DNA from 3 places in the Arthrobacter sp. UYP4 genome. Region 2 is predicted to be linked to each of the others. Evidence: riboswitches for the same ligand, from Rfam matches in the RefSeq annotation. Region 2 holds a riboswitch; each other region holds the start of a gene.

Region 1 (6,233 bases), 470 kb from region 2:
CGGCTCGACGCCGTCGTCGCCACGCTCTCGGCGTCCGGCGCGACCGTCGTCCTGTTCACCGGACCTGACGTCCGGGAGACCGTCCTCGGCAGCATCCGGTCGAAGACGGCCATCTACAACGAGAACCTGCGGACCGTCGCCGCCCGCCACGAAGCGGTGATCGCGGACATGTGGGCGCTGCGGCAACTGCTCAACACCCAGATGTGGTCCTCCGACCGCCTGCACTTCTCGCCGCTCGGCCACCACACCATCGCCGCGATGGTCCTGGACACCCTCGCCGTACGGCACACGCTCGAGCCGCTGCATCCGAAGGAGCTCCCGGCCCGCACGTGGCGGGAGGCGCGGGCGGAGGACTTCGTGTGGGCCCGGGAGTACTTCGTGCCGTGGGTCCTGCGCAGGCTCCGGCACCGGTCGTCGGGCGACGGCGTCCTCGCGAAGCGGCCGGACGTCGCACCGATCTTCGGGCCGGGCATGCCGCCGGGTGCTGCGGACTGACCGCCGCCGGGCGGTCAGTCCTCCCGGCGGCGCAGCCCGTCGTTCCTAGCTGTCGAGGGAGACCTCACCGTTGGCCACGGCGTCGGCGCACGCGCTGAGGTCCGGCCCCGGCTTGAAGTCGACGAATTGCGGCTGCAGCTTCTGGAAGAGGAATTCGTAGACCTCGTCGCGGGACTTGCCGTCCATCGTCTCCACGGCCTCGCGGACCGCCCCCTGCAGCGCGCGGTCGGAGTCCAGCAGGATCTTGTCGCGTGCTTCCTGGTTCCAGCCAATGGTGCTCAGTTCCATGAACAGCTCCTCTTTCGACGTCGGTGGTCCCGGGACGTCGACCCGGGACCTGCCTGCCGCGAGTTCCTAAGCAGGCTTACCTCCAAGACTAGGTGCCGGTCCGTGGAAACCCAACCGGTATCTGCTACCGGGTGTAGAAGGCGGCCCGGAGGTCCGCGTCGAGCTGGTGGATCTGCGTCAGGAAGGCGTCGTGGCCCACCGGTGAGGAGATCATGTGGACGGGCACCTCGCCCGGCAGCCCGGCGGCCAGGCGCCTCGACTGCACAGGGTAGTACAGCCGGTCCGAGTCCACGGCCGCGACGAAGAACTCCGCCGTCGCGGTGCCCAGGGCGTCGTCGAGCGTGCCGCGGTCGCGCGCCGCGTCATGGCTCATCAGTGCCTCGGTCAGGATCACGTAGCTGTTGGCGTCGAACCGGCCCACGAGCTTGTCCGCCTGGTGGTCGAGGTAGCTCTCCACCTGGTAGCGACCGCGGTCGGCGGGCAGGACGGCGCCGAACGGCTGTTCGGTGTCCTGCTCCGCGCGACCGAAGCGCGCCTCCAGCTCGTGTTCCGAGCGGTAGGTGATGTGCGCGATCCGCCGGGCGATGCCGAGGCCCGCCTCCGGACGGGCACCGTCGTAGTAGTCGCCGCGGCGGTAGGCGGGATCGAGCCGGATCGCCTGCACCTGGGCCTGGGCGAACGCTATCTGTTCGGCCGAACTGGCGGCGGTGCAGGCGATGACGGCGCACCGCTGAACGCGCTGCGGATACATGAGTGCCCATTCCAGGGCGCGCGCCCCGCCCATCGAGCCGCCGAGGACCGAGTGCCACCGATCGATGCCGAGCCGGTCGGCCAGCAGGGCCTCGGCCCGGACGGAGTCCCGGATGGTGATCAGGGGGAAGCGCGAGCCCCACGGCGTCCCGTCGGGCGCGAGGCTGGCCGGCCCCGTCGAGCCGTAGCAGCCTCCCAGCATGTTGATCGACACCACGAAGTACCGGTCGGTGTCCACCGTGCGGCCGGGACCCACGAGCGAATCCCACCAGCCCTCCTCCTCCGAGTCGCCGCGTGCCACGTGCGAGCTGCCGGTCAGGGCATGCTGCACGAGCACGGCGTTCGACCCGTCCCGGTTCAGCCGGCCCCAGGTCTCGAAGGCGAGCTGCACGTCCGGCAGCGTGCCGCCCGTCTCCAGGGCCAGCGGACCGATCGGCGCGATGCGCAGGAGCCCGTCCCCCGGAGGGCGTGCGCCGTCGATCCCGGGGTGCAGCGGAGCAGGAGGGTAGGTCGTCACGAAGGGCTAGGCTCCTTTGGCGGCGCGGAAGCCCGCGTCGAGGTCGGCGAGGATGTCGGTGATGTTCTCGAGGCCCACGGAGAGGCGCACGAGGCCCGGGCGCACTCCGGCGGTCAGCTGCGCCTCAGCCCCCAGCTGGCTGTGGGTCGTGGACGCCGGGTGGATCACGAGCGAGCGCACATCGCCCACGTTCGCGACGTGCGAGTGGAGTTCCAGCCCGTCGACGAAGCGCTTGCCGGCCTCGAGTCCCCCGACGATGTCGAAGCTGACGATCGCGCCCGTGCCGTTGTTCCGCCCGTACTTCCTGCCGCGCTCGTACCAGGGACTCGAGGCGAGGCCCGCATAGGAGACGCGCTCGACGTCGTCGTGCCCCTCGAGCCACTCGGCGACGGCCTGGGCGTTCTGCACGTGGCGCTCCACGCGCAGGCTGAGGGTCTCCAGACCCTGCGCGATGAGGAAGGCGTTGAACGGCGACACGGACGAGCCGAGGTCGCGCAGCAACTGGACGCGGGCCTTGAGGATGTAGGCGAGGTTGGCGCCGAGGGCGCTGCCGACACCGAGGTCCCGTGCGTAGACGAGTCCGTGGTAGCTCTCGTCCGGGGTGTTGAAGCCCGGAAAGCGCTCGGGGTACTGGGCGAAGTCGAAGTTCCCCGAATCGACGATGACCCCGGCGATGGCATTGCCATGGCCCCCGAGGTACTTCGTCGCGGAGTGCACCACGATGTCCGCACCCCACTCGATGGGCCGGATCAGGTACGGCGTGGACAGCGTGTTGTCCACGATCAGGGGGATCCCGCTCTCGTGCGCGACCGCGCTGATGCCCTCGATGTCGAGGACGTCCTGCCGGGGGTTGGACACGACTTCCCCGAAGAAGAGCTTGGTGTTCGGCCGGACGGCGTCGCGCCACTGCTCGAGGTCGTCGGGGTCCTCGACGAAGGTGGTCTCGATGCCGAACCTCTTCAGCGTGTGCTTGAAGAGGTTGTACGTGCCGCCGTAGAGGCTCGGGCTCGCCACGATGTGGTCACCCGCCTCGGCGATGTTCAGCACCGCGAAGGTCTCCGCCGCCTGGCCGGAGGCCAGGAGCAGCGCGCCGACGCCGCCCTCGAGGCTCGCGATCCGCGTCTCCACCGCTTCCTGCGTGGGATTGCCGATGCGCGTGTAGATGGGCGCGAGTTCCGTCAGCGAGAACCGGTTCGCGGCGCTCTCGGCACTCGGGAAGACGAATGACGACGTCTGGTAGATGGGCAGCGCACGCGCTCCCGTGGCGGTGTCCGGCACCTGGCCGGCGTGGATCTGGCGTGTCTCGAAGGACCAATCGTCGGACATGGTGCTCCCTGTAGGAAGGGGCTCCGCCGGGTTCCGATGCTCCCGTCGGTGGACACCGTTCCAGGAGACCGGGCCCGCAGGAGCCCGCGCTTGCACGACGCCGGTGTGGCGCCGAACCTGGTCTTCACCCGGGGCACCCCACCGCGGTTGGAGGGTTGCCGGCCAGCAAGCCGGGGCTTCGTGCTGGCACTCATGACCTGCATTCATGAAAGCCCATCGGGGCGCATCCGGCAACCCGTGTGACCCTCCGTGAAGGAGCGGCTCACCCCCTTCTGCGGTCGGTCGAACGGGTAAGGCAAGCCTTAGTCGAGACGCAGATCACTTAGTGCCAAAATATCGGCATGCGCCTGGACCACGTCTCTTATGCCTGCGAACCCGATGGACTTGCTGCGACCGCCGACCGGATCTCGGCCAGGCTCGGCATGGAACCGGTGAAGGGCGGTGTGCACCCCCGCTTCGGCACCCGCAACATGATCTTCCCGCTGGTCAACGGCCAGTACCTGGAGGTCGTCGAGGTCCTCAACCACCCCGCGTCGGACAAGGCGCCGTTCGGCCAGGCCGTGCGGGCGCGTTCCGAGGCCGGTGGAGGCTGGATGGGCTGGTGCGTCGCCGTCGACGACCTGGGACCCTTCGAGGAGCGGCTCGGCCGCGGTGCGGTTCCCGGCAACCGCAAGTTCCCGGACGGCCAGGAGCTGACCTGGCAGCAGATCGGCATCAAGGGCCTCATCGCGGATCCGCAGGTGCCCTATCTGCTCCGCTGGGACGAGGGCACCGAGTCCCTGCACCCGTCGAAGGCCCGTCCTGCGACGGTCAAGCTGGACTGCCTCACGATCGCCGGCTCGTCCGAGCGCGTCACGGAATGGCTCGGCACGGAGGTCGAGGAGACCCTCGACGGCGTCCAGGTCCAGTGGATCGCACCCAACGGCACCCCGGGCATCATGTCCGTGACCTTCGAGACCGCCGACGGCCGCATCGAGATCTGACCTCCGCCGCGGACGCAGAAGGGACCGGACATGATGTCCGGTCCCTTCTGCTGTGTCGCTGCTGTGGTGAGGAGTGATCAGGCGTGGGTGTAGGTCAGGCAGTCCGCGGCCTCGGCGCCGGGGCCCACCTTGACGGCCGGGGCGCTGCACAGCAGGTCGTGGTTGTAGCTGCACTCGGATCGCTGGCACGCTCCGACGTGCGCGAGCATCTTGGGCAGCCCGCCGCTGATGGACGTGTCGATGAACGTGGCGCAGGACGCGTGTTCCTCGCTGCCCGACACGGTGATGGCGACGGCGGTGCAGCCGTCGTGGTTGAAGGAGCAGTTGTGGACGCTGCATTCAGAGACACTGGTGACGACGCTCATGATTCCTCCTGGCTGGTCCGGTGAGGCCCCGATCGGGGCCGCCGCTTCGCTGAACGGACTCACGGTAACACCGCGTCCACCGGATAATTTAGTCATGATCGGCGTGCGCAATGACCGAAGGTAAGGCTTCGCTCAGGCGGTCACCCGCCGATCCCGATGGCGGGACCGAGCAGGGTGAATCCGACGAAACCCGTGATGTCGATGAGCGCGTGTGCCAGGACGAGCGGCATCACCCGACGGCTGCGCGTGTAGAACCAGGCGAACAGCAGGCCCATGAGCACGTTGCCGAGGAAGGGCCCGAACCCCTGGTACAGGTGGTAGCTGCCCCTCACCAGGGCGCTCGTGAGGACGATGGCCGGGGTCGACCAGCCGAGCTCCCGCAGCCGGAGGAACAGGTACCCCACCACGATGACCTCCTCGAGCACGGCGTGCCGGACCGCCGAGAGGATGAGCACGGGGATCGTCCACCAGTAGGTGTCGAGCGCGGCGGGCACCAGCGCGGTGGTGATGCCGAGCGCGCGGCCGCCGGCATAGACCCCGAGCGTGCCGATACCGATGACCGCCGCCAGGCCGATCCCGAACCCCATGGTCCGCAGGGGCCTCTCGAACGTGAGGCCGAGGCGCCGGAACGCCGAGACCCCGTGGCCACTGAGCAGGAACAGGACCAGGGCCACCGGCACCAGGGCGAAGAAGATTCCCAGCAGCTGGTAGGTGAGGTCGAAGTACTGCCGGTCGTCGAGCACCGGGTTCAGCGTGGTGGTCTGCGCGGCGAGGGGGCCGCGCGTCAGCTTCTCGGCCAGGCTCACGATCGCGTACACACCGGACTGTCCGAGGGACAGGCCGAAGACGATGAGCAGCTCGGCGGTGATGCGGCGCCTCGGGACGGGTGGCTCCGGGTGGACGGCACCGCCCGGTGCTGCTGGAGCGGACGGGGAGGACTCGGCAGTCATGGCGCTATCCTTCCAGCGGCGGCTGGTGATTCCCAGTCCGCGGACATCCGCCTGCCTCCCCTACCGCACGCGGCTCCCGGCCCGCCAGACGGCATGGACGAGCGGCATGCCCGGCCGGTATGCGAGATGCGTGGCCGAGGGCGCGTTCAGCAGTTGCAGGTCTGCACGGTGCCCGACGGCCAGGGAGCCGACCGCGCGCCGGCCGTCCTCGTCGTCGCCCGCGTGGCGCCGCAGCGCGAGCGCTCCGCCGAAGGTCGCGGCGCGGACCGCCTCCTGCACGGTGAGGCCCATCTGGAGGACGGCGGTGGCCACGCAGAAGGCCATCGAGCTCGTGAACGACGTACCGGGGTTGCAGTTGCTGGCGATCGCGAGCTGCACGCCGGCGTCGAGGAGCCTCCGGGCGGGCGGGAACGGCTGGCGCGTGGAGAGGTCGCAGGCGGGCAGGCAGGTGGCCGCCGTGCCGGGTTCGCCCAGCGCAGCGAAGCCGGCCCAGGTACCGGCGAGCGCCTCGACGTCGTCGTCGGTCAGGTGGTTGACGTGGTCCACGCTGGCGGCGCCG
Region 2 (6,233 bases):
CCGGCGGGGGTGTGCTGTACGTCGTGGCAGCCCTGGCCCAACGGGTCCTGCTGCAATCCGTGCCCCCGCTGGACGACGACGGGTCGCAGGTCTTCGGTCCCGCGATGCGGGCTGCGGGCCTCCCGTGGCTGGTCCCCCTGCTCGACGCCGGCGCCGCGCTGTCCTTCTTCGCGTGCACGCTCGCGTGCGCCACCGCACTGGCCCGGGTGCTGCTGACCATGGGCCGGGAGGATGTCCTACCCGCCTGGCTCGGGCACGCCCACCTCCGGTTCCGGACGCCCGTCCATGCCGTCCTGGCTGCCATGCCCGTGGTTACGGTCGTTCCGGCGACGCTGATCCTGCTCGGCCTCGGAACGGGCGAGGCGATGAACAAGCTCCTCGGCACCGCAGCCACCGCCTACGTCACCGCCTATCTGCTGGCGTGCTGTGCAGTGCCGGTCTTCCTGCGGCGCATCGGCGAGCTGACCCTCCGGCCGGCGCTCGCGGCCGGGATCACTTCGGTGGCACTCGCGGGTGCCCTCGTCGCCTATCGGATCACCCTCGCGGGTGCGGGCCGGAGTGCGAGCGGCTGGATCTTCTGCATCCTGCTGGCCACCGCGCTGCTCTGGTTCCTGTGGCACCGCCGTCACCGGTCGGCCGACCCCGTCCTCGGGCTCTACGACGTGCCCACGCAGGACGCCGTGCTCGGAGGTGGTCGGAACACTGCCGCGGGCGATGCCCCATGACCACGGACCGGCCCGACGACGTCGGCCTGCGGGCCCGCCAGCCCAAAGCGGTGCGGAGCGCCCTCGCTGTGCTCGAGGAGGTTGCGCGGTGCGGACCCGGGGTCACCGGGCTGGAGGTGAGCCGCAACCTCGGGCTGCCGAAGGCGACCACCTACCGGCTCCTGAACCTGCTGGTCGAGGACGAGTACCTGGTGCGGCTGCCGGACCTCAGCGGCTTCGCGCTCGGCCGCAAGGTGGAACTCCTGGTGCAGCTGTCGGGCGTCGGGGGAAGCCGTCCCGGAGCACCGCGTGACCGAATATGACGGGCACCACTGGCGCCCCCGCCCTCCGGTGCGCTTAGCTGTAGCCATAACCATCCCGAGCGGCCGAGAGACCTGGATCGACGACGCCGCAGCAACCCTCCCCGTGTAGCAACGGGGAACGGTGCTACTGCCAGGACCGATGGAGAAGCTACACGCTTTCGTTGGTCTGCCCTTCCGTGCTCCGGCACGCCCGGGGCGACTGCTGGCTGACCTGTATCACCCTCCATCGGGCGATGATTCAGGAGCCACGCGTGAGAACAGCAAGCCCCAGCACTCCCCGTCCACCCCGCACCCTCGCCCTGCTCGCCGTCGCGGCGGGCCTGGTGCTCACCACGAGCGGCTGCGGAGGATCAGCAGCCGCGAGCGAGGACGACACCTTCGTCTTCGCCACCGGCAAGGACATCTCCTGCCTCGACCCCCACGTCAACGGGGACATGCCGCAGGCGTCCATCGCGGCGAACTACCTCGACTCCCTCGTGTCCCAGGACAGCGAAGGGGCCATCCACCCGTGGCTCGCCACGGACTGGTCCGTGTCCGACGACGGCCTCACCTACACCTTCACGGTGCGCGACGACGTCTGGTTCACCGACGGGACCAAGCTCACCGCGGAGGCGGTCAAGGCCAACCTCGACCACATGATCGACCCCGACACGCAGTCCGGCACGGCCGGCGGCTACCTCAAGCCCTACGTGGGCACCGAGGTCGTGGACGAGACCACCGCCGTCGTCACCCTCAACCGCCCCTACGCCGCGTTCCTCGAGGTGCTCGCCCAGCCGTTCCTCGGCATCGAATCGCCCGAGGCGCTCAAACGGCCGCAGGCCGAGAACTGCAACGCACCCGTGGGTACCGGGCCATACAAGATCGTCGACTACGTGCCGCAGTCCAAGGTCAGCCTGGTGCGCAACGAGGACTACAACTCCGCTCCGCCGTATGCGCAGCACGAGGGGCCGGCGCACATCGAGAAGATCGAGTGGCGCATCGTCCCCGAGGACTCCACCCGCTACGGCCTCCTGCGGGCGGGCCAGGTGGACGCCCTCGACCTCATGCCGTCGGTGCACTTCGGCGAGGCCGAGGCGGACCCGAACGTCGAACTGATCCTGCAGGACCGGCCCGGCAACCCGACCAACCTGATCCTCAACACCACCCGGGCACCGTTCGACGACGTGGACATCCGCAAGGCCTTCCTGCACAGCGCCTACGTCGATGCGGGCATCAACAGCGTGTACTTCGGCACCGTGACCCGGGCCGGCGGCCCGCTGAGCTCCACCACGGGCTTCTACTCCCCCGACTTCGAGCACGTCTACGACCCGGACCCCGACGAGGCGGCCCGCCTGCTCGATGAGGCGGGCTGGACCGAGCGCGACGACGAGGGCTACCGCGTGAAGGACGGCGAGCGCCTGACCGTGCACTTCCCCTACACGCCCGGCGCGTGGCCCACCGCGCACCAGGCGCTCGTCACGCAGATCCAGGCGACGGCGAAGAAGGCCGGCTTCGAGGTGCTGATCGAGAACGGCGACGGCGCGACCGTCAGCGAGCTCGGCAACAACTTCGCGTACGACCTCCGCGCCGACTACTGGAACACCAACACCGCGGACGTGCTGCGGATCGTCTTCTCCTCGGAGTACACCGAATCGGCGGGCTTCGTGCCGAACGGTTCGGGCTTCCGCAACCCCGAGCTCGACGGCATCCTCAACGACGCCCTGGCCACGGACGATCCCGCCGAGCGTGAGCGCCTCTACTACGAGGCGCAGCAGATCGTGAGCGACAACGCCCTCCAGCTGCCGCTCTACAACCAGGCCAGCCAGGTGGCGCTGCGGAGCGACCGCTACGGCAATCTCACCCTCGAACCGAGCCTGTCCCTCCCCTACCTCTACGACGTCACGGCGGTGGATTCAGAATGAGCACCTCTTCCCTCGATTCCCTCAGCGCAGCACCCCGCACGACGGCGACGGCCGGTACCGCCGGCAAGGTCATCGCGAAGCGTGCGGCCGGCAGCCTCTTCGTCCTCTGGGCGGCCGTGACCCTCACGTTCTTCGTCCTCCGCCTCACGCCCGGTGACCCGATCACCGCGATCCTCGGCGGGGCGGGATCCTCGCCGTCACCAGAAACGGTCGCCGCCGTGCGGGCAGAGTACGGGCTCGACCAGCCCGTCCTCGTCCAGTACCTCTCCTACCTCGGCAACCTCCTCACCGGCGATTTCGGGGTGTCCTACATCTTCAAGGTCCCCGTCCTGGAGATCATCGGCCCACAGATCCTGCCCACCCTGCAGCTGGCCGGGCTCGCCCTCGTGTTCGCCTGGGTGATCGCCCTGGCGTTCACCCTCCTGACGGTGGGCCGCGGGCGTGTGCTCGACGGCGCCGGGCGTGCTGTCGAGGTGTTCTTCGCCTCCCTCCCTCAGTTCTGGGTGGGCATCATGCTGGCCGTGGTCTTCGCGGTGACCCTCGGCTGGTTCCCGGTCGCGGGCAACGACGGCTTCCGGTCGCTCGTCCTGCCGGCGCTCTCGCTGGCGGTCCCGCTCGCCGGGTTCATCGCCCAGGTCACGCGGTCCTCCTTCGAGGACGCCCTCGCCCAGCCCTTCGTCCTGAGCGCCCGTGCCCGCGGCCTCAGCGACACCGCCGTCCGGATCACCCACGCCCTGCGCCACGCGATCCTCCCCGGCCTCACGCTCTCCGCCTGGGCCGTCGGCTCGCTCGTCAGCTCGGCCGTCGTCGCCGAGATCATCTTCGCCCGACCGGGCCTCGGCCGGTCCCTCGTGGACGCCATCGTGAACCGCGACCTGCCCATCACCCTCGCCGTGGTGTTTCTCATCGCCGCGGTCTACATCCTCGTGAACCTCGTGGTGGACGTCCTCTACCGCGTGGTCGACCCCCGCACGAACCCGAAGGGATCAGCAGCATGAGCCTCACCCTCGACCCCACCACGACGGCGGAGGGCGGCAGCGCAGCTCCCTCGTCACCGGCCCCTGCTCCCTCCCGTGCCGGACGCCTCGTCCGCAACACGCCCATCGGCGTCTGGATCGCCGCCGCGCTCCTCGCCTTCCTGGTGCTCGCTGCCATCGCGCCGTCGGTCTTCCTGCGGCAGGACCCCTTCGAGATCGACCCCGCCAACGCCTTCCAGTCACCCGATGGCCTCCATCTGTTCGGCACGGACCAGAACGGCCGTGATGTCTTCTCCCGCGTGATCGCGGGCACGGGCCAGTCCCTGCTGCTCGGCCTCGCCGCCACCGCCATCGGGCTGATCCTCGGCGGCGCCCTCGGCATCACCGCCGGTGTGTCCGGCAGGTGGCTGGACTCGGCGATCTGCCGTTTCGTCGAGATCCTGTTCGCCTTCCCGGGCCTGCTCCTCGCCCTGATCGTCATCGCGGTGTCCGGCACCGGCGTCGTCACCGCCGCCATCGCCGTCGGGGTCGGTTCGGCCCCTGGTTATGCAAGGATGCTCCGCACCCAGACCGTGCAGGTGGTCGCGGCCCCGTATGTGGAAACAGCCCTCGCGCTCGGCCGCTCGAAGTCGCACATCCTCTGGCACACGATCGTCCCCAACGTCGCACGGCCCCTCTTCGTGCTCGTGACGCTCGGGATCGGCCAGGCCATCGTCTGGGCCTCGTCGCTGAGTTTCCTCGGCCTCGGCGCCCAGCCGCCCGCCGCCGAGTGGGGCGCCATGCTCGCCGACGGACGCAACTACCTCCAGGTCGCCTGGTGGATCGCGGCCTTCCCCGGCATCTTCATCACCCTCGCCGCGCTGACCACCACCGTGGTGGGCCACCACCTGCAGCGCCGACTCGAAGCAGAGGTCTGACCATGACGAACACCACCGGAACCAACCCCGTGCAGCAGCCCCTGCTCGCCATCGACAACCTCAACGTCTCCTTCAGCACCCCGCGCGGCGTCGTCGACGTCGTCCGCGACGTCTCGCTGGCCCTCGCACCCGGCAAGGCGCTCGCCCTGGTGGGTGAATCCGGCTCCGGCAAGACCGTCACGGCCCGCACGCTCGTGGGCCTCAACGCCGCCAACGCCCGGGTGTCCGCCGGCCGCCTCGACGTCCTCGGCAACGACGCGACCCGCCTGTCGGAACGGCAGTGGCGGAGACTGCGCGGCAAGGACATCGGCTACGTGCTGCAGGACGCGCTCGTGTCCCTCGACCCCCTGCGCACCGTCGGCCAGGAGATCGACGAGGCCCTCCGCGCCCACGGTATCCGCGGCCGGGCGGAGCGGCAGGAGCGGGTGTACGCCGCCCTGCGCGACGCCGGGATCCCCGATCCCGAAGTCCGTGCACGGCAGCGCTCCGGCGAACTGTCCGGCGGCCTCCGCCAGCGTGCGCTGATCGCCCAGGCCACTGTGCTCGATCCGCAGCTCGTGATCGCCGACGAGCCCACCACGGCCCTCGACGCCACGGTGCAGGCCCAGATCCTCGAGCTGCTGGCCGGCCTGAAGGAGCAGGGCCGCGGGCTCATCTTCATCTCGCACGACCTCGCCGTCGTCAGCCACCTCGCCGACGAGATCGCCGTCATGCAGCACGGGCGCATCGTCGAATCCGGGCGGGCCGACGAGGTCCTCGGTAACCCGCGCCACGAGTACACGCGCCAGCTGATCGACGCCGTGCCCTCCGCGGCGGGCAAGGGCACCCGGCTCTCGGCCGTCCCGCGGGTCTCCGTGACCTCGCGGCCCACGCGGCTCTCGGCCTTCTCCGAGGACGCGCCGGCGCTGGCGGCCCGCAACCTCGTGAAGACCTACGCCTCCCCGGACGGCACGCGCCGCACGGTGGTCGACGACGTCTCCTTCACGCTCGCGGCAGGAAAGACGCTCGGCATCGTCGGCGAATCGGGATCGGGGAAGTCGACGACGGCGCGCATCGCACTCGGCCTCACCGAGCCCGACGCCGGGACGGTCACCCTCGGGGGGCTGCCCTGGGTAGGAGGTGCGGCGCCCGCCGCCGGGCGGTCCGAGGGCGAGCGATACGGGGCCGGGACCGGCACCTCGAGGACCGCGCTCACGGAGGCGGAATCCGCCGACCACGGTGGTTCCGGCCGCGGCCGCTCCGGCTTCCGCCGACGCGGCGCGACCGGCACCGGCGGTCCGACCGCCGTCACGGAGGATCTCCGCCGTCCGCACCGGCCCGACATCCAGCTCGTCAACCAGGATCCGCTGAGTTCCTTCGATCCCCGTTTCAGCGTCGGCCGGGTCATCACCGACGCCCTGGACGCCGGCTC
Region 3 (6,233 bases), on a different contig from region 2:
CGGGGTGCTCGGCGCGCAGGACGAGGGCGAACAGGAGGGCGGACTCCTGCTCGACGGCGTCCCCCCGGCCGCGGCGCGGGGGAGGGCTGGGCTGGTGCTCCAGGACCCCGAGACGCAGGTGGTGCTCGCCCGCGTCGGCGACGAGGTGGCCTTCGCCGCCGAGAACCTCGCCGTGCCCCGCGAGGAGATCTGGCAGCGCGTCGGCAGGGCGCTCGACGACGTCGGCCTCGACCTCCCGCTCGACCACCCCACCACCGCGCTGTCCGGGGGGCAGAAGCAGCGCCTCGCGCTCGCGTCCGTCCTCGCGATGGAGCCCGGGCTGCTCCTGCTCGACGAACCCACCGCGAACCTCGACCCCGACGGCGTCCTCGAGGTGCGGGACGCCGTCGTCCGCGTCCTGGAGCGCACCGGTGCCACGCTCGTCGTCGTCGAGCACCGCGTGGCGGTCTGGGCCGATGTGGTGGACCGCGTGATCGTGCTCGACGCCGGGGGAGGCGTCCTCGCCGACGGTTCCCCCGCGGACATCCTGGGGCACGAGGCCACGCGTGCCGGGCTGGCACGCGCCGGCGTCTGGGTCCCGGGCCGGCGGCCGCCCCTGGGAGGGCCCGTACCCGGCGCCGGTGGCGGCCCGCTGCTGTCGGCGCGCTCCCTCACGGTGGCCAGGACCAAGCGGGGCCCCGCGGCCGTCGAGGACCTCGACCTCCGGGTGCACGAGGCGGAAGCACTGGGCATCACCGGGCCGAACGGCGCCGGGAAGTCGACGGCGGCGCTCACGCTCGGCGGCCTGCTCCGGCCGCGCGCCGGCCGGGTGGACGCCGCGCCTCCGCTCGCCGGAGCGGCGGGCAGCGACCCGTTCCGCTGGCGGTCGGCCCAGCTCGTGCAGCGGATCGGCACGGTCTTCCAGGAGCCCGAGCACCAGTTCCTCACGGCGTCCGTGGGCGAGGAACTGGAGTTCGGGCCGCGACGCGTCAGCGGGACCGCCGATCCGCGGCGGATCACCGAGCTGGCCGAGCGCCTCCGCCTCACCCATCTGCTGAAGGCCAATCCGTTCACGCTCTCCGGCGGCGAGAAGCGGCGGCTGTCGGTCGCGACGATGCTCGCCACGGCCCCGCGCCTCCTGATCCTCGACGAGCCCACCTTCGGCCAGGACGCCGGGACCTGGGCCGAACTCGTCACCCTGCTGCGCGAGCTGATCGACGACGGCGTGGCCGTCGTCTCCGTCACGCACGACGCCGATTTCATCGCCGCCCTCGGCGGCAGGACCCTGCACATCGCCGACGGGGCGGGACGGCTGGTGGCCCGATGAGCACCGATCACCTGACCCCGGTGCTGACCGGGAAGACGCTCCTGCGCGCCAACCCCGTGTCCAAGCTGTTCGCCGCCGCGGTCATCACGCTCGCCCTCATGGCGAGCATCGACTGGGTCAGTGCCGCCGTGGTCCTGGCCTGCGAGCTCGCGCTGATGCCGCTGCTGGGCATCAGTGCGTGGGGCCTCGCCCGGCGCATCTGGCCCCTGCTGGTCGCGGCGTCGATCGGCGCCTACGGCACCGCGCTGCTCGCGGAGAAGAGCGGAACGGTACTGATCGACGTCGGGCCGTTCCTCTTCACCGAGGGCTCGGTGGCGGCCGGGGTCGCGGTCGGGCTGAGGGGGCTCGCGCTCGCGCTGCCCGGCATCTTCCTCCTGCTCACCACGGACCCCACGGACCTGGCCGACGCCCTCGCCCAGAAGCTGCACCTGCCGCACCGCTTCGTCCTCGGCGGGCTGGCCTCGCTGCGGCTCGTGGGCCTGCTCCTGGAGGAGTGGGAGTCCCTCGGACTGGCACGCCACGCGCGGGGCATCGGTTCGGACGGCTCCGTCGTCGCGCGCACGCGGAATCTGCTGGGGCAGTCCTTCGGGCTGATCGTCCAGGCGATCCGGCGTGCCACGCGGCTCGCGACGGCGATGGAGGCGCGCGGTTTCGGCGATGCGACGCGCACCTGGGCGCGGACCAGCACGTTCTCGTCCCTCGACCTCGGCGTCGCCGCCGTCGGGCTCGTGGTCGCGGCGGGCGCGGTAGCGGCGGCGGTCCTGGCCGGGACCTGGAACTTCCTCCTCTCCTGACCGGGAGGCGCCGGACATGCCACAGGGGCTCCGCGGATGCGGAGCCCCTGTGGCATGCGAGCGGATCCCGGCCCCGGCAGGACCGCTAGAGGACGTCCGAGAGGAACGACCTCAGGCGGGGCGTCTGCGCGTCGTCGAAGATCGCGGACGGTGGTCCCGACTCCACGACGACGCCGCCGTCCATGAACGTCACGGTGTCCGAGACGTTGCGTGAGAAGCCCATCTCGTGCGTGACGACGACCATGGTCATGCCCGCCGAGGCGAGGTCCGCCATGAGGGCGAGGACGCCCTTCACGAGCTCCGGGTCCAGCGCGGACGTGGCCTCGTCGAAGAACATCACCTCGGGGTCCATGGCCAGCGCCCGCGCGATCGCCACGCGCTGCTGCTGCCCGCCGGAGAGGTTGCCCGGCCGGACGTCGGCCTTGTGCTTGAGGCCCACCAGGTCGAGCTGGGCGAGGGCCTTCTCCCGTGCCTCGCCGGCGGACATCTTCCGGAGCTTGCGCAGCGCCAGGGACACGTTGTCCAGCACGGTCTTGTGCGGGAAGAGGTTGAACTGCTGGAACACCATGCCGATGCGGCGGCGCAGCTCGTCCGGGTTGTCCTTGAGGACGGAGCGGCCGTCGAGCAGGATATCGCCCTGGTCGGGTTCGATCAGCCGGTTGAGGACACGCAGCAGGGTGGACTTCCCGGAGCCGGACGGCCCGATGACCGACGCCGTCGTCCCCCGTTCCACGTGCAGGTCGATCCCGCGCAGCACGTGGTTGGAGCCGAAGGACAGGTGCAGGCCCTTGCCCGTCAGTGTTCCCGATTCGATGGTCTTCATGCCTTCGCTCCTCCGCTCGTCGGAATCACCGCGGCCAGTTCGTCCGGTTCCGGTTTCTGCTTCCTGCCCACGCGGAGCCTGGTGTCGATGAAGTTGACCAGGTGCGTCAGCGGGATGGTCAGGCAGAGGTAGAGCACGCCGGCCGCGATCAGGGGCGAGAGGTTGCCGGTGTTGCTCGCGGCGTCGTTGCCCACCCGGAAGAGCTCGCGTTCACTGGCGACGAGGCCGATGAAGTAGATGAGCGACGACTCCTTGATGAGCGAGATGAACTGGTTGACCAGGGCGGGCAGCACGCGCCGCACGCCCTGGGGCACCACCACGAGCTGCATGGATGCGCCGTAGCTGAAGCCCAGCGCACGCGAGGCCTCCAGCTGACCCTTCTCCACGCTCTGGATGCCGGAGCGGAAGATCTCCCCGATGTAGGCCGAGGCGATCAGCGACAGGGCGAGGATGCCCAGCGGGTAGGGGCTGGTGCTGCCCGTGACCTGCCGGAGGATGGGACCGAGGCCCAGTCCGATGAGCAGGATGATCACGACGGCGGGGAGGCCGCGGAAGATGTCCGTGTAGATGCGTGCGATCCACCGGAGCACCCGGTTGCGGGAGATCCCCATGATCGCGAGGAGCATGCCGACGATCGTCCCGATGATCCCCGAGGCCAGGGCGAGCAGGAGGGTGTTGGGCAGTCCGACGGTCAGGAGGTCCGGCAGGACCGCGGCCATCGCCTCCCAGTCGAAGAACGTCTTGCCGAGCTGTTCGAGGGCATCCATGCAGGGCCGGCTACTTTACGTCCACGGCTTTGCTGCCGGGCTTCCAGTCGGTGGGCATCTCGCGGTCCGGGTACCACTCCTTGGTGAGCTCGGACCAGGTGCCGTCGGCGATCACCGCGTCGAGGCCCGAGTTGAGGGCGTCGATGAGGGGCTGGTTGTCGCTGTTGACCGCGTACGCCGTGAAGTTCTCCGTGTTGATGATGGTCTCGGCGATCGTGGTGTCGTCGCCCTCCTTCACCTGGCCGGTGGCCTGCTGCGACGGGGCGACCCAGGCGTCCACCTGCCCGTTCTTCACGTTGGCGTACACCGTGTTGTAGTCCGGGAAGCGCACGGGCTCGAGGCCGAGGGTATTGGAGACGTAGTCGTCCTGGACGGTGCCCTGGACCACGCCGATGCGGGTGCTCTCCGAGAGGGAGTCGAAGCCGCTCACCGAGGAGCCGTTCTTCGTGACGACGGCCATGTAGCCGAAGTCGTAGCCGTTGGTGAAGCCGACGTTCTCGCGGCGGGCCGCCGTCGTCGAGATCGAGGAGGACCCGACGTCGAACTGCTTGTTCTGGACCTGCGCGAGGAGGGCGGAGAAGTCGGTGGAGGCGAACTCGACCTCGAGGTCGAGCTTCTCGCCGATGGCGCGCAGCAGTTCGTTGTCGTAGCCGGTGAAGACACCGTCCTCGAGGAAGATGTTCGGCGGGGCGTCCGAGAGCGTGCCGACGCGCAGGGTGCCGTCGGTGATGAGGCCGAGCCCGGACGTGTCGATCTCGTCGATCGGCGTGGTGTCCTCGGTGGTGTACTGGTCGAGCGACTGCTGGTCGCTGCCGGCCAGGGCGTCGGCGGATTCGGTGGGCGTGCTTCCGCTGTCACTGCCGCAGGAGACGGTCAGGGCGAGGAGCGGCACGGTGAGTGCAGCGAGGACCTTGCGGGAGATGTTCATGGTGTCCTTCATTTCGATGCCGGCCCGGGTGCGGGCGCTGGGTGTTCGGGGATGCCGGATGGCGGCAGGGGGAGGCTGCTGGCTGCTGGGTGACACGCTCGCTGTTCTGGGCTGTGCGCGCTGTGGCGGTGGTGTCCTCCGTCTACCTCGGGACAGGCCGCACGACGCCGTACTTGCCAACCGGGGGACTTGGCCCGGCGGCCGAATCTTCACCTGGAGCACCCCACTACGGGAGAGGGTTGCTGTCCAGCCGGCCAGGGCCGATGGCTGGAACTCTTGATTTCAGGAAAACGGTAGGGCAGCACGAAGCGTCGGGTCAAAACGCGGATGCCGGGAAAGTGGTGTTTGACGTAGCAAAGGGCCCCGGAGGGGCCCTTTTGTGGTGGAGATTACACGAAACGATCCACCAGTCCGGTGAGTTCTGCGGTCAGGGCGGCGGAGGTCCGGAGCTCCGTGCCGTCCAGCGAGAGGACCGGCGCGAGGAGCCGGATGCTCGAGATCAGCCACACGGCGTCGGCGTCGAGGAGGTGGTGCGGTTCCAGCGGTCCGTAGCCGAGCTCCCACCCCTGTTCCCGGGCTGCGGCGAACAGTGCGCTCTGGGAGGTGCCCGCCAGGATGCCGCTCTCGAGCTGCGGCGTGAGGAGCGTCTTCCGACCGTCGCGGTCGTACGCGAGGAGCACGGTGGAGGTGGGGCCCTCGAGGACCTTCCCGTCCGAGGAGATGAAGATGACGTCGTCGGCGCCGTGCGCCTTCGCATGGCGGATGGCGGCCATGTTGACGGCGTAGGAGAGCGTCTTCGCCCCCATCAGCAGCCAGGGAGCACGCTGCGCCACCGTGCTGTCGTAGCCGCGCTCGAGGAACAGCACCTTCAGGCCTGCCTCCCGCTGCGCCAGGGTCGACGCCGGAACGGGTGCCACCGAGACCCAGGCCGTGGCCCGGCCGGCACCCTCGACGCCGCGGGTGGCGACGAGCTTCACGACGGCATGGTCCTCACCCGGTTCCGCTGCCGAGAACTCCCGCAGGCCGGTGCGGATGGCACGGCTCCAGGCCTCGGCGTCGGGCACCGACAGGTCGAGGGCCGCGGCCGACGACGCGAGTCTCGCGAGGTGCGCCTGCTCCTTGCGGGGGGATCCTCCGACGGCGAGGAGCGATTCGAAGATGCCGTCACCGCGGGTGGCGCCCAGATCGGTGGCCAGGAGCTGCGGCTGGGACGCGTCGACGACCCTGCCGTCGTCGTGGGCCGGGTCGAGGAACACGAGAACAGTCATGCGCTCCAGCGTATCGGCTGGGTCGCGGGAGCGGGGCGGACCGGTGCGGCGGGGCCGTCAGGTGAGTCTGGCCTTCCGCGTGAAGAGTTTCTGCAGCAGGATGAAGGCGAGGAGAAGCGCGCCGATCACGATGCGCGTCCACCAGGAACTCAGCGTCCCCTCGTAGGAGATGAAGGTCTGGACGATGCCGAGGATGAGCACCCCGGCGAGGGAGCCGAGGACGTAGCCGTATCCTCCGGTGAGCAGCGTGCCGCCCACGACCACCGCGGCGATCGCGTCCAGTTCCAGGCCCGTGCCCGCCAGGCTGTACCCGGAAAGGCTGTAGAACGAGAAGAGGATCCCGGCCA

The links. Region 2 has a riboswitch for S-adenosylmethionine ahead of AC0Z9V_RS11515 (ABC transporter substrate-binding protein). Riboswitches for the same ligand answer to the same signal wherever they lie in the genome.
Region 1: it holds a riboswitch for S-adenosylmethionine, as region 2 does, so the genes downstream of both, AC0Z9V_RS09545 (bifunctional o-acetylhomoserine/o-acetylserine sulfhydrylase) here and AC0Z9V_RS11515 (ABC transporter substrate-binding protein) in region 2, are expected to answer to the same signal.
Region 3: it holds a riboswitch for S-adenosylmethionine, as region 2 does, so the genes downstream of both, AC0Z9V_RS08405 (ABC transporter substrate-binding protein) here and AC0Z9V_RS11515 (ABC transporter substrate-binding protein) in region 2, are expected to answer to the same signal.

The regions. Positions count from the first base shown of each region.
Region 1 covers NZ_JBXAVU010000002.1:149,550-155,782, forward strand. The annotation lists gene AC0Z9V_RS09530 (SGNH/GDSL hydrolase family protein) at 1-495, shown strand, start outside; gene AC0Z9V_RS09535 (hypothetical protein) at 541-783, opposite strand; gene metX (homoserine O-acetyltransferase MetX) at 908-2,050, opposite strand; gene AC0Z9V_RS09545 (bifunctional o-acetylhomoserine/o-acetylserine sulfhydrylase) at 2,057-3,376, opposite strand; SAM riboswitch class IV at 3,458-3,574, opposite strand; gene AC0Z9V_RS09550 (VOC family protein) at 3,718-4,359, shown strand; gene AC0Z9V_RS09555 (DUF1540 domain-containing protein) at 4,437-4,724, opposite strand; gene AC0Z9V_RS09560 (CPBP family intramembrane glutamic endopeptidase) at 4,865-5,674, opposite strand; gene hutI (imidazolonepropionase) at 5,735-6,233, opposite strand, start outside.
Region 2 covers NZ_JBXAVU010000002.1:618,707-624,939, forward strand. The annotation lists gene AC0Z9V_RS11505 (APC family permease) at 1-725, shown strand, start outside; gene AC0Z9V_RS11510 (helix-turn-helix domain-containing protein) at 722-1,027, shown strand; SAM riboswitch class I at 1,075-1,173, shown strand; gene AC0Z9V_RS11515 (ABC transporter substrate-binding protein) at 1,279-2,928, shown strand; gene AC0Z9V_RS11520 (ABC transporter permease) at 2,925-3,926, shown strand; gene AC0Z9V_RS11525 (ABC transporter permease) at 3,923-4,822, shown strand; gene AC0Z9V_RS11530 (dipeptide ABC transporter ATP-binding protein) at 4,825-6,233, shown strand, end outside.
Region 3 covers NZ_JBXAVU010000001.1:1,791,834-1,798,066, reverse strand. The annotation lists gene AC0Z9V_RS08425 (ABC transporter ATP-binding protein) at 1-1,306, shown strand, start outside; gene AC0Z9V_RS08420 (energy-coupling factor transporter transmembrane component T family protein) at 1,303-2,100, shown strand; gene AC0Z9V_RS08415 (amino acid ABC transporter ATP-binding protein) at 2,186-2,923, opposite strand; gene AC0Z9V_RS08410 (amino acid ABC transporter permease) at 2,920-3,690, opposite strand; gene AC0Z9V_RS08405 (ABC transporter substrate-binding protein) at 3,701-4,618, opposite strand; SAM riboswitch class IV at 4,783-4,900, opposite strand; gene AC0Z9V_RS08400 (aminodeoxychorismate lyase) at 5,008-5,886, opposite strand; gene yjfF (galactofuranose ABC transporter, permease protein YjfF) at 5,944-6,233, opposite strand, start outside.